DNA from 2 places in the Bacillus sp. FJAT-42376 genome. Region 1 is predicted to be linked to the other one. Evidence: riboswitches for the same ligand, from Rfam matches in the RefSeq annotation. Region 1 holds a riboswitch; the other holds the start of a gene.
The links. A riboswitch is a leader RNA that binds a small molecule or an ion and turns the genes downstream of it on or off. The one in region 1 is predicted to bind cobalamin.
Positions count from the first base shown of each region.

Region 1 (6,099 bases):
CCGAGTGAATACGTGCTGACCCGGTCATCAATGCGGTGCTCGAGCCGGACGAGGTGAACCACTTCTTCAATCCGCTCCATCGTCACACCCGGAATCATCCGTTTAAAATACTCAAGATTTTCACGTCCGCTCAAATAAGGATAGAGCTCTGGATTCTCGACAATGCAGCCGATATTCCGGATCGCCTTCGTATAATGCTTCTCCAAATCATATCCGCAGATGGAAATCCTTCCGGATGTCGGTTTAATCAAGCCGACCAGCATGCGGATCGTCGTTGTTTTACCAGCTCCATTCGGTCCTAAAAATCCGAATACTTCTCCTTTTTGCAGCTCAAAGCTCAAACCCTTGATGATTTCCTTCTTTTTGATCCGTTTCTTCAGACCCGTTACCGAGAGCGTCACGTTCTCTGTCATTTTGTCTTCCCCTCCTCGCTGAACATCATAAGGGAGGACAGCCGCTCTCCTATTAATTTATATCCCTCGCTGTTCGGGTGGAATTTATCGCTGTATAGGTAGTCATTCACATTCTGTTCAAACAGATCAAAGGTAGGAACGACAATCGTTTTCTTATACTTTGCTGCTTCTTTTGCGGTGTAATAATTCCAGTCTCTCACAATGGACGAGGTCATGGAGCCGCTTGAAAGATCATTGAACGGATTATACAGGCCAACATAAAAGATGGTCGCATCCGGATTGATCGTGCGGATTTGCTTAAAGATTCCGCCAAGCCGGTTCAGGAAAGCCGTTCTTGTTTGCTCAACCGATTCGCTGGACAGGTTATTCATGACTTGTCCGCCCGCGAATAAGTCATTTCCCCCGATTGTCATCACGATGGCATCGGCTTCGCTGACTTGACGCTGAATTTCAGGCTGCTTAAGCTGCTTTTCGAGCCCGGGTGATTTAAGGCCGCTGATCGCCAGGTTCGAAAGCTGGACCTTCTCTTTTGACTTGCTTCTGAGATGATCCATTAAATAGCCGACATACCCTTTTCCGTCTCCGTCACCGATTCCGCGGGTCAGAGAATCGCCGAGGCCGACCACGAGGTATTCATCCTTCTGTTTAACGGGCTTTGAATTCACTTCTTTTGGATCTGTTTTAGGGGGAGGTGCAGGCTGCTGAAAAAACTGGCTGTTCATCGTGTATCCTAAACCGCCTATCCATACGATGCCTGCGGCCAATGAAACGGCTGCTATCAGTTTTACACTTTTCATTTCGTGTTTGCACCTTTCAGTGAGATTCTTTCATTGTACCTCAAATCGATGAAAAAGCTTACAGAAGCGGTTTCATCAATGTGTTGAAATGAAAAAATGTTCAACCCCCTGGAACACAATTTCCAGGGGGTTAATCGTCCGTTATACCATTCTATTCTTTTCCCGGTCTGGAAGCAGGTCTCTGAAGGCTTTTTGAATGGACAAGGTGACAGGTCCCGGCCTTCCGCTGCTGAATGGGCGGCTGTCGATTTTGACAACCGGCATGACTTCGATGGTGGTCGAGGAAATAAAGGCTTCTTCATACTGATCGAGATCAGCTGCCGGGATTTCTTTTTCCACAACCTTTACTCCGGCATTCCGGCATGCTTCGATAATTTTCAGGCGGGTGATGCCGTTCAGAATAAAGTTATTGGCTGGATGGGTGTAGACGGTTCCATCCTTTACCGCGTAAAAATTGGTGGAGCTTCCTTCCGTAATCACTCCATCCCGCACAAAAACCGTTTCATATTTGCCGGCATCCGACGCTTCCTGCTTCGCCATCACATTCCACAGAAGATTCAGGCTTTTGATGTCGCAGCGTTTCCAGCGCATATCTTCCGCAGTGATGACTTCAACCCCGGTCTTTTGAAGCTCTGCCGGACGTTTCGACGGAATGGGATAGGCGACAAGCTGGGCGTTTACATCCGGCCCTGGAAAGAGATGATTCCTGGCGCTGACTCCTCTCGTCACCTGCATATAGATGCCGCCGTCCCAAACCCCGTTCACTGAAACGAGTTCCCTTACACGGTCCTTCAGCTCCTCCAGATCATAAGGAAGCGAAATTTTGATTTCTCCGGCACTTCTTTTCAATCTCTCTAAATGCTCATCCATTGTGAATATTTCTCCATCATAAACCCGGATCACTTCATAAACACCGTCTCCGAATTGATAGCCTCTGTCTTCAATATCTACTTTCGCCTGATCTCGGTCGATCAGTTCCTGATTCATGAGAATTTTCATCGGACACCTCTGGAATTTTCAGATTTGTTTCTCCCATTACAAACGGTAGACCAAGTTGTTGTCAAGCACATCGGCGCAAATAAAAAAGAATATTTTTAAGGGGAAATAGTTGAAATTATGATTCTTGTCCGATAATATGTATCTATACAAAACACAAGATATAGAAAACAAACTTCAACTAAACTACTATATATTGATTATATTCCACAGCAAACGGTGCTACGATTAGCTTAAAAGGGAATCCGGTGAGATACCGGAACTGTCCCCGCAACTGTAAGTGTGACGAAATGGGCATGCCACTGTACGAATTGGTACGGGAAGGGCTCAAAGTAGGAAAAAGCACAAGTCAGGAGACCTGCCGATGCTGGATATGTTTCGCTTTTCCCGGGGATTGGGAAGATGAAACGGTGGAAGTAAAAGATTCTCTTTTATTCTATCGTTTGATCCGCTCAATTGCCAAGAGCGGATTTTTTATTTTCCCTTGGAGGAGGATGGCGATGACCACCGTAATGACGAATGAAAAAGGCGTAAAAAGGCCATTTGATCAGCAGCATTTTATGCAATGGATCGAGGAAGCGGGAAAAGATTTCCCACACCTGGATTTGCTTTCTTTTACAGAGAGATTGATGGAAGCCATCGCAGCGAGAGATACATATACAGAAAAACAAATGAAGAACCTCGCCATTTTAGAAGGATTGGCGAACATATCAGAGCTCGAGCCGGATTGGACTTACCTTTGTGCCCGACTGTATTTGGACGAGCTTTATTCAGAAGCAGCCAGAAGCCGCGGCTACGAGAGGCCGGCGAAGTACGGATCTTTTCTAGAATTGATCGATAAGCTCCACAGCATCGGCATTTACGGAGACCTGATTCCGCAAAGGTATACGCCGAAAGAAATCAGCGAGCTTGGCGAGGCCATTGAGCCGGAACGTGATCTTCTCTTCACCTATATCGGTCTCCGGACGCTTGCTGACCGCTACATTGCCCGCGACTACAGCAAGAACGTGATGGAGCTTCCCCAGGAGCGGTTTATGATCATTGCGATGACCCTGATGGCTGGTGAGCCGGCAGAGCACAGAATTCACCTTGTCAAAGAAGCCTACTGGGCACTGAGCAATCTATATATGACCGTTGCAACTCCCACTCTATCAAATGCCGGGAAATCCGTCGGACAGCTGTCCAGCTGCTTTATCGATACGATTGATGACAGCCTCCAGGGGATCTTTGACAGCAACACAGACATTGCCAATCTATCCAAAAGCGGCGGCGGCATCGGGGTGTATCTCGGGAAAATCCGCAGCCGCGGCAGTGATATCCGCGGATTCAAAGGGGTATCCTCCGGCGTGCTCCCATGGATGAAACAGCTGAACAACACAGCAGTCAGCGTTGATCAGCTCGGCCAGCGGAAAGGCGCGATTGCCGTATACCTTGATGTATGGCATAAAGACATCTTTTCTTTCCTTGATTCCAAGCTGAATAATGGGGACGAACGCCTCCGCACCCATGACCTGTTTACAGGGGTGTGTCTCCCGGATTTATTCATGGAGCAGGTAGAGGAACGCGGCGACTGGTATTTATTTGACCCTCATGAGGTCAGAAAAACACTCGGCTTCAGCCTCGAAGATTATTTTGACGAGAAAAAAGGCAGCGGCAGCTTCCGTAAAAAATACTGGGAATGTGTCCGCCATCCCGATTTAGCAAAAGAAAAAGTACCGGCGATTGAGATTATGAAGCGGATGATGATCAGCCAGCTGGAATCGGGAACACCGTTTATGTTCTATCGGGACGAAGTGAACCGGATGAACGCCAATTCGCACGCAGGCATGATTTACTGCACGAACCTTTGCACAGAAATCACCCAAAACCAGAGCGCGACAACGATGGATGAGCAATATACAGAGGATGGAAAAATCATCACCGTCAAAACCCCCGGCGATTTTGTCGTCTGCAACCTGTCTTCGATTTCCCTCGCGAAAGCGGTTACCGGGGATGTATTGGAGAGACTGATCCCGATTCAGGTCCGGATGCTCGATAATGTGATCGATTTAAATGATATACCGGTTCTGCAGGCGAAGCTGACCAATTCCAAATACCGTGCCATCGGACTCGGCACGTTCGGCTGGCACCATCTTTTAGCCCTCGAAGGCATCAAATGGGAAAGCGAAGAAGCCGTCCAGTATGCCAATCAGCTGTACGAAAAAATTTCTTACTTAACCATCCAGGCGAGCTCAGAACTCGCAAAAGAAAAAGGAGCGTACCCGGCCTTTGAAGGGTCAGGCTGGGCAACCGGCACGTATTTTGAAAACCGGGGCTACCAATCGGATGAGTGGCAGGCGCTTCAGCAGCAAATCGCGGAAAACGGTATGCGGAACGGCTACCTGATGGCTGTCGCGCCAAACGCGTCCACCTCGATTATTGCCGGAAGCACCGCAAGCATCGATCCGATTTTCCAAAAGGTCTATTCGGAGGAAAAGAAAGATTACAAGATTCCGGTAACCGCACCTGATTTAAGCCCGGAAACGACGTGGTACTATAAATCCGCCTATTTCACGGACCAGCATTGGAGCATTGAACAGAACGCCGCGAGACAGCGCCATATCGACCAGTCGATTTCATTTAACTTTTATGTATTGAACACGATTAAAGCAAAGGAACTGCTTGATCTTCATATGAGTGCCTGGAGCGCCGGACTGAAAACGACTTATTACGTCCGCTCCACCTCAAGCCTCATCGAAGACTGCGATTCCTGTGCGAGCTAGGAGGAAAAACAGATGACAGACATCGCTCTTTCGCAGCGGACCATAATGGATCCGGATGCGCCGAACCGTTCCACAGCGCTGATCAACGGCCGGAGCTCCAACATTTTGAACTGGGATGACGTGGCCTATCCGTGGGCGTATTCAAAATATAAGAAAATGCTCTCCAACTTCTGGACCCCGTTTGAAATCAACATGTCCCAGGATGTGAAGCAGTTCAAGGATCTCGAGGAGCACGAAAAGGATGCCTTTCTGAAAATCATCGGCCTCCTTGCCCTTCTCGACAGCATTCAGACCGACTATGCCGGAAAAGTCGCTGACTACATCACCGACTCAAGCATCAACGCACTCATGATTATGCTCGCCCAGCAGGAAGTGATTCACAATCATTCCTACTCTTATGTGCTCTCAAGCATCGTCCCGAAAAGCAAGCAGGATGAAGTATTCGAGTATTGGCGAAGCGAGGAAATCCTGAGGAAGCGAAACGATTTTGTCACCAACGGCTACAAGGCTTTCGCTGAAAATGCGAACGTGGAAAACCTGCTGAAGTCACTTGTGTACGACGTCATTCTCGAAGGCTTGTTCTTTTATTCAGGCTTTGCCTTCTTTTACAACCTTGCCCGCAATCAGAAAATGGTGGCCACAAGCACAATGATCAACTACATCAACCGCGATGAGCAAATTCACGTCGATTTGTTCGTGAAAATTTTCAGAGAAGTGCTTGTCCAGTATCCGGAGTATGATACACCGGACCTTAAACGCTTTGTCGAAAGCACAATGGTCGAAGCAGCCGAACTTGAAATCGAATGGGGCCGCCATATGATCGGAAACAAAATGGATGGCATCAGCATGAAGGACCTGGAGGACTACATCAAATTCTATGCCAACGTCCGCTCCAATCAGCTCGGCTATGACCGCCCGCTTGAAGGCTACCGGACAAACCCGCTCAAGTGGATCAAAGCCTACGAAGAAGTGGACCTCGGAAAGTCTGATTTCTTTGAACAGAAATCAAGGCAGTATACGAAGGTTAATAACGTGGATAATGGGTTTGATGATTTATGATGGTGGGTTTTGGCTGGGGTGACGGGTGGCGGATGATGGGATGATGGGGTCTGTCCCGCGATGCTTCACCGC
Region 1 is NZ_CP033906.1:1,462,049-1,468,147, reverse strand. It holds gene CEF21_RS07500 (ABC transporter ATP-binding protein) at 1-413, opposite strand, end outside; gene CEF21_RS07495 (SGNH/GDSL hydrolase family protein) at 410-1,210, opposite strand; gene dat (D-amino-acid transaminase) at 1,352-2,209, opposite strand; cobalamin riboswitch at 2,407-2,586, shown strand; gene CEF21_RS07485 (ribonucleoside-diphosphate reductase subunit alpha) at 2,719-4,968, shown strand; gene CEF21_RS07480 (ribonucleotide-diphosphate reductase subunit beta) at 4,981-6,027, shown strand.

Region 2 (6,099 bases), 560 kb from region 1:
GTGAGCTCAGCCTCGGTCAGAGGACGCGGGTAAAACTGATCGGGCTGCTTTTGCAGGAACTTGATATGCTCATTCTGGATGAGCCGACCAATCATCTGGATCTTCCATCAAGAGAGCAGCTGGAGGAAACGCTCAGCCTGTTCGAAGGCACGCTGCTGATCGTTTCTCACGATTACTATTTTTTGGAGAAGCTGGCGGATTGTCTTTTGGTAATAGAAGAGGATCAAGTAATCCGCAGATATGGAATGACTCTGAAAGAGTGGGAGATAAAAGATTCAGGCGTCGGCCGGCAGGATGAGGATGAGAGACTTCTCATTCTTGAAACGGAGCTTTCAGCCGTCCTTGGAAAGCTCAGTCTTCTGCAGCCGGGGGATTCAGGGTATGCAGAACTGGATGAAAAATTTACACAGCTGATGAAGCAAAAAAGGGAAATAGTCAATTGAAGAAATAAGACATTCGAGGAACGGAATGGTACAATCGATTCAATAAGCATGTCCGAAATAAGCGGGGGCTGAAAATGGAAACTATTGTTGAACAAGTCATGCAGATCCTGCCAAATCAGAAGCCGGTCATAATTGGCATCAGCGGAATCAGTGGATCAGGGTATGAGGAACAGGCGCGGTATTTGCAGGGGGAACTCGTGAAACAGGGGCTGCTTGTTCATTTTGAGCAATTACTAGAGGAAGAAGTGGAGATGGACCCTGAAAATCCAGCCAAAAGCTGGTATGAACAAGCCATGCCCGTACAGAAGGCGAAAGCGGCGATTGAAAAAGCAAAGCAGCACCGGGAATGGGACATCGTTCTTGCAAGCGGTCCATTTCTCCTGAAAAATACGGTTAATGAATTATTCCACACATCCATTTGGGTGGACTGTTCCAGACAAACGGCAAAAGAAAGAGAAAAAGCCGCGCAGCAAAAAAATATCGAGTGGAGAATGGGAGCCCATCACATTCATACAATCATTGATGAACCTAAGCAAAAAGCAGATCTGGTGATGATTAACGATCCCCGTCTGCAAGAAGGCCCACAGACGATTCAGCAGGGATTTATTGGCGGAAAATGGATGCATGAGCCTTCAAGCTGGAACATCAAAAATGAAAGAATGACCGTCAGCGCAGAAGGGGTCACAGACTTCTGGCAAAAAACCCATTACGGCTTCCAGAATGATAATGGCCATTTTTATTACATGGAAACAGACTTGGATTTTGTCATGACTGTAACGGTAGAAGGCAATCCGCAGCATCAGTTTGATCAAGCGGGTTTGATGGTTCGCCTTGATGAAAACAATTGGCTGAAAACATCGCTGGAGCATGAACTGCACCATCTTCCAAAACTTGGAGCGGTTGTGACTAATTTTGGATTCAGCGATTGGTCGACCCAGGAATTAATGGACGCTCCATCGGAATTGCAGTACAAAATTACCCGGACAGGCCAGGATTATCTTGTGGAAGTATGGCTAAAAGACAGGTGGCAGCAGCTTCGGGTAGCAAGGCTTCAGAAACCTCATGAAAAGGTCATGTGCGGCATATACTGCTGCAGCCCTATTAAAAATGGCTTCATAGCAGAATTCAGCGGTTTCAGGATTGAAGAAAACGTATAATTATGTAGGCGGCAGTTCGGGCAGTGATCCGGCTGCTCTTTTTTTATTTCCTAAGGTCTCACGGCGATATTCTTCTCCTGTTGTCGCTCAGCCGGCAAATTTGCGAATGAGACACTCATTCCTCCAAGTATGATACCGGCAAGCGCTAAACTGATGACAATTCTTCTTCCTATATCTCTCATCATTCCAAACCTCCACATGCACATTTGAAAAATCCTTTCCAAATATAAGGCAGGGACAAGCTGTTTGAAAAGGTGTTTTTTTATTTTTTTTAAAACTTTGTTAAACTTGGCAATTGACTGCAGCTAGCAGGCACTCGCTTATCCCTGGGGGACGCCCTGCCGCTTTGCAACTGCGGGGTCTCACCTGTCCCGCCACTCTCAAGCTTTGAGTCTCGCACCTTCCGCTCCAATCAACATCAGACGTTAACAGATCCTTATAAAAAGAGAAAATACGCCTGCCCGGTCTGGATGCATGGCAAAATAGGATAGGAGATTGAAGTTTCATAGCACGAAACTCTCAATTCGCCGTGTCTATGCAACTCATTCTTTCATACGATACAATAGAAAGAGTGTGCCGGATAAAAGGAGGAACATGATGGAGCCGAAATGGTTAACGTGGGCAAAGGAGATTCAGTCATTGTCGCAGGCAGGACTTGCTTATTCAAAGGATCCGTTTGATCTGGAAAGGTTTGAGCGGCTGCGCGAACTGAGTCAGGAAATAGTCTCAGAGTATACGGATGTGCCGATGAACAAGCTTCCGGGACTGTTTGCAAATGAGACGGGCTATCAGACTCCGAAAGTTGACTCGAGAGCCGTTGTGTTTCAGGATAATAAACTATTGCTTGTACGGGAAAGGATGGACGGCCTCTGGTCTCTTCCGGGCGGCTGGGCAGATATAGGGTTAACTCCGTCGGAGAATGCAGCGAAGGAAGCGTTCGAGGAGTCTGGTTTAAAGGTAAAGCCGAAGCGTCTGATTGCGGTAATGGATAAGAAGTGCCATCCTCATCCGCCCGGAGCCTATCATATCTATAAAATGTTTTTCCTGTGCGAGAAGACGGGAGGCAGGCTTGAAACAGGCCTGGAAACGCTTGATGCAGGATTCTTCCCTCTGGATGGACTCCCGCCGCTGTCTCTAGGAAGAATTACAGAAAGTCAGATTCAGATTTTATTTGAGTACTGCTGGGATGGACGAAAAGAAGTTTATTTTGACTGATGCGGGAAGCCGGATTAACTTCCGGGCCCGGACATATTAAGCGGAAATGGACAGAATCAGCCGTGCGATTAATAGAAACAGACTGACAATCGTTACAAGGTTGTGTATAATACGTTTGTACAAATTTTTATATCGATAAGATGTAGGTGCTGATTTTTATCAGCTTAAAAGGGAAGCCGGTTTAATTCCGGCGCGGTCCCGCCACTGTAAATGGGAGTGACCTGCTTGATTCCACTGTGCAGATTTGCATGGGAAGGAAAGCGGGGAGCGATGATCATGAGCCAGGAGACCTGCCTTGCATCTCGTCACCGCATACCTACGAGGATAGGATGGTGTTACCGTTGACCGGAAAGTCTTTTATTGACTTGTGCAGTCTCCATAACATAAACCGTCATCTCCTTTTGCCAGGGAGGTGTTTTTTGTTTTCGCCCCGTTAAATTTGGCTGTTGATCATGGCGTTCTGAGGCGCGGTCCGGACTGGCTCTATGCGCCTGCGGTGCTGCAGGGAAGGAGTCTCCCGCCTTCCGCTCCGATAACCGGGTATCAGCACCCTGCTTTAACACAGCTTTTGTTTTACAGCCGGCAGTAAGATGGCCAAAGATGGCAAAAAATTGAGGATGAAAAATCATGGAGGCTAAAAAATGAATAGGTTGTTTTCCATATTTACAGTGCTGCTTCTGACAGCGGGAATCATTTCAGGCTGCGGTCAGGATTCTGCTGCACCGGAACAAATGAATGAAAAGCAAACGGCTCAAAGTGAAAAAGCGGAGTTTCCAGTAAAAATCAAGGATGCATCCGGAAAAGAAGTAACGATTGAAAAGGAACCCGGGAAAATCGTGTCTCTTATTCCGAGCAACACGGAAATTCTATTTGCAATGGGTCTTGGCGATAAGGTTATCGGTGTAACGGATAACGACAACTATCCGGAAGAGGCTGTAAAAAAAGAAAAAGTCGGCGGAATGGATTTTAATGTTGAAAAGATTATCGGCTTGCAGCCCGACTTAGTCCTGGCGCATGAGTCAGGTGCCCACAACTCAGCGGACGGCCTGAAGCAGCTGGAAGATGCCGGGATTAAAGTCATCCTTATTAAGGATGCTCAGAGCTTTGATAAAGTATATGAATCGATCGACATGATTGGACAGGCTACCGGAGAACGGGAAGAATCAGGAAAAATAGTTGAAGGCATGAAAAAAAAGCTGGCAGAGATTAAAGAGAAAGCTTCCGCTATCCCAGAAGATCAAAGGAAAAGCGTATTTGCAGAGGTGTCTCCTTCACCAGAGATTTATACAGCCGGTAAAGATACATTTTTAAATGATATTCTGACGACGGTTGGGGCGAAGAATGCTGCTGCAGGGCAGTCCGGCTGGCCTAAAATGTCAGAAGAAGCGATTGTGAAGTTGAATCCGGATGTCATTGTGACTACATACGGCTACTATAGTCCGAACCCTGTAGAGCAGGTCATGAGCAGAAAAGGCTGGGAAAGTGTGACCGCAATCAAAGAAAAAGCAGTTTTCGACGTGCACTCGGATAAAGTGACAAGACCGGGCCCGCGTTTAATTGAAGGAGTAGAAGAGCTTGCGAACGCAATCTATCCGGACGTATTTACAAAATAACCGCATCATTCCCTATGCTTTCGCACTACTGTTTTTGGGGATTTCTTTTATAGCCGCTGTTTCGATTGGAACAGCGGCTATTTCTCCTAAGGAGATTGTGTCTGCTTTATTTGGAGGACACGCTGCTTCTGATGCGAATCAGAATATCCTCATGTCAATCCGGTTTCCCCGTGTGATCCTGGCAGGACTCGTAGGGGCATCCTTGTCGCTTGCCGGTGCAGCCTTTCAGGGACTGCTTCGGAATCCTCTTGCAGATCCTTATACCCTCGGGGTTTCATCCGGAGCATCCCTTGGAGCCGTGTGTGTGATTTATTTTGGAATCCATGTTTTTGGAAACTTTACACTTCCTGTGATCAGCATTGCTTCAGGCTTTGCGACCATGCTTGGCGTACTCGGTTTTGCTTATATTGCTCAAAGGCGAACATCCATGGAAACGATGATTTTGGCAGGGGTCATTTTTAATTCTTTTCTCGGTTCCTTTATCTCTTTAATCATTGCACTAAGCGGAGAGGAACTTCGCCAGGTGATGAACTGGCTTCTCGGGAGCGTATCAATGAGAGGCTGGCCCTATGTTCAGATGATCCTTCCGTTTACCATTCTGGGTGCCATCGTTCTTCTCATGCATACAAGGGAGCTGAATGCTTTTTCTTTCGGAGAGGACCGGGCGCGGCATATCGGGGTCAATGTGAAGCGGAAGCAGCTCATGATTGTGATTTCAGCTTCTATGCTTACAGGTTCCGCGGTAGCCGTTTCCGGCACCATCGGATTTGCAGGTCTTGTCATTCCCCACATGACAAGGTTTTTATTCGGCAGTGATCACCGCCATCTTCTTCCCTTATCGATGATCATCGGAGGGGGGTTCTTAATTTTGGCGGATTTACTTGCCAGGACACTGATAACACCGGTTGAGCTCCCAATCGGAATTATTACGGCGATTGCCGGTGCGCCGGTATTTGCTTTTATTTTAGCAGCGAAGAAAAGACGGTCTTAGGAAAGGAGGTCCCAGAAATGATTGAAGTTCAGCTTGTATCCGGGGGATATGAGAAAAAAAATGTATTGAACGGAGTCAGTTTTTCTGTCAGCAAGGGAGAGTTCTTTGGTATTCTCGGCCCTAACGGGAGCGGCAAAACGACGCTGATGAAAATACTGTCCGGTATTCATCCGGCTTCAAAGGGAGAAGTCCGGATTAAAGATCGTCCGGTCGGCTCCTATCAAACAAAGGAGCTGGCGAAGGTGATGGCGGTTCTTCCCCAGCTTACCCATACAGCCTTTGATATGACGGTGAAGGAGGCGGTAAGTATTGGCCGCTATCCTCATCAGGCCCGGATTTTGCCAAGATGGACGACTGAAGATGAACAGCTCGTGCATCTTGCCATGGAAGATACAGGAGTGGCGGAATTCGCACACAGGTCCATTCAGGATTTGAGCGGGGGAGAACAGCAGAGAGTCTTTCTCGCTCAGGCTCTTGCCCAGGATCCGGATATCCTGCTGCTGGATGAGCCGACCAACCATTTGGATCTTGCGTTTCAGCAGAGCCTCCTTTCGAGGCTGAAGGGGTGGACAAAGAACCGGAACTTGACGATCGTTTCCATTTTTCATGATTTAAATATGGCAAGTCTGTATTGTGACCGTGTGCTCCTTTTGGACAAAGGAAACGTATCAGGGATCGGA
Region 2 is NZ_CP033906.1:2,021,574-2,027,672, forward strand. It holds gene abc-f (ribosomal protection-like ABC-F family protein) at 1-443, shown strand, start outside; gene CEF21_RS10190 (DUF1349 domain-containing protein) at 518-1,600, shown strand; gene CEF21_RS21580 (protein YkpC) at 1,651-1,785, opposite strand; gene CEF21_RS10195 (NUDIX hydrolase) at 2,198-2,815, shown strand; cobalamin riboswitch at 2,943-3,128, shown strand; gene CEF21_RS10200 (ABC transporter substrate-binding protein) at 3,457-4,428, shown strand; gene CEF21_RS10205 (FecCD family ABC transporter permease) at 4,391-5,419, shown strand; gene CEF21_RS10210 (adenosylcobinamide amidohydrolase) at 5,437-6,099, shown strand, end outside.
Region 2: linked by a shared signal. The riboswitch ahead of CEF21_RS10200 (ABC transporter substrate-binding protein) and the one ahead of CEF21_RS07485 (ribonucleoside-diphosphate reductase subunit alpha) in region 1 are both predicted to bind cobalamin.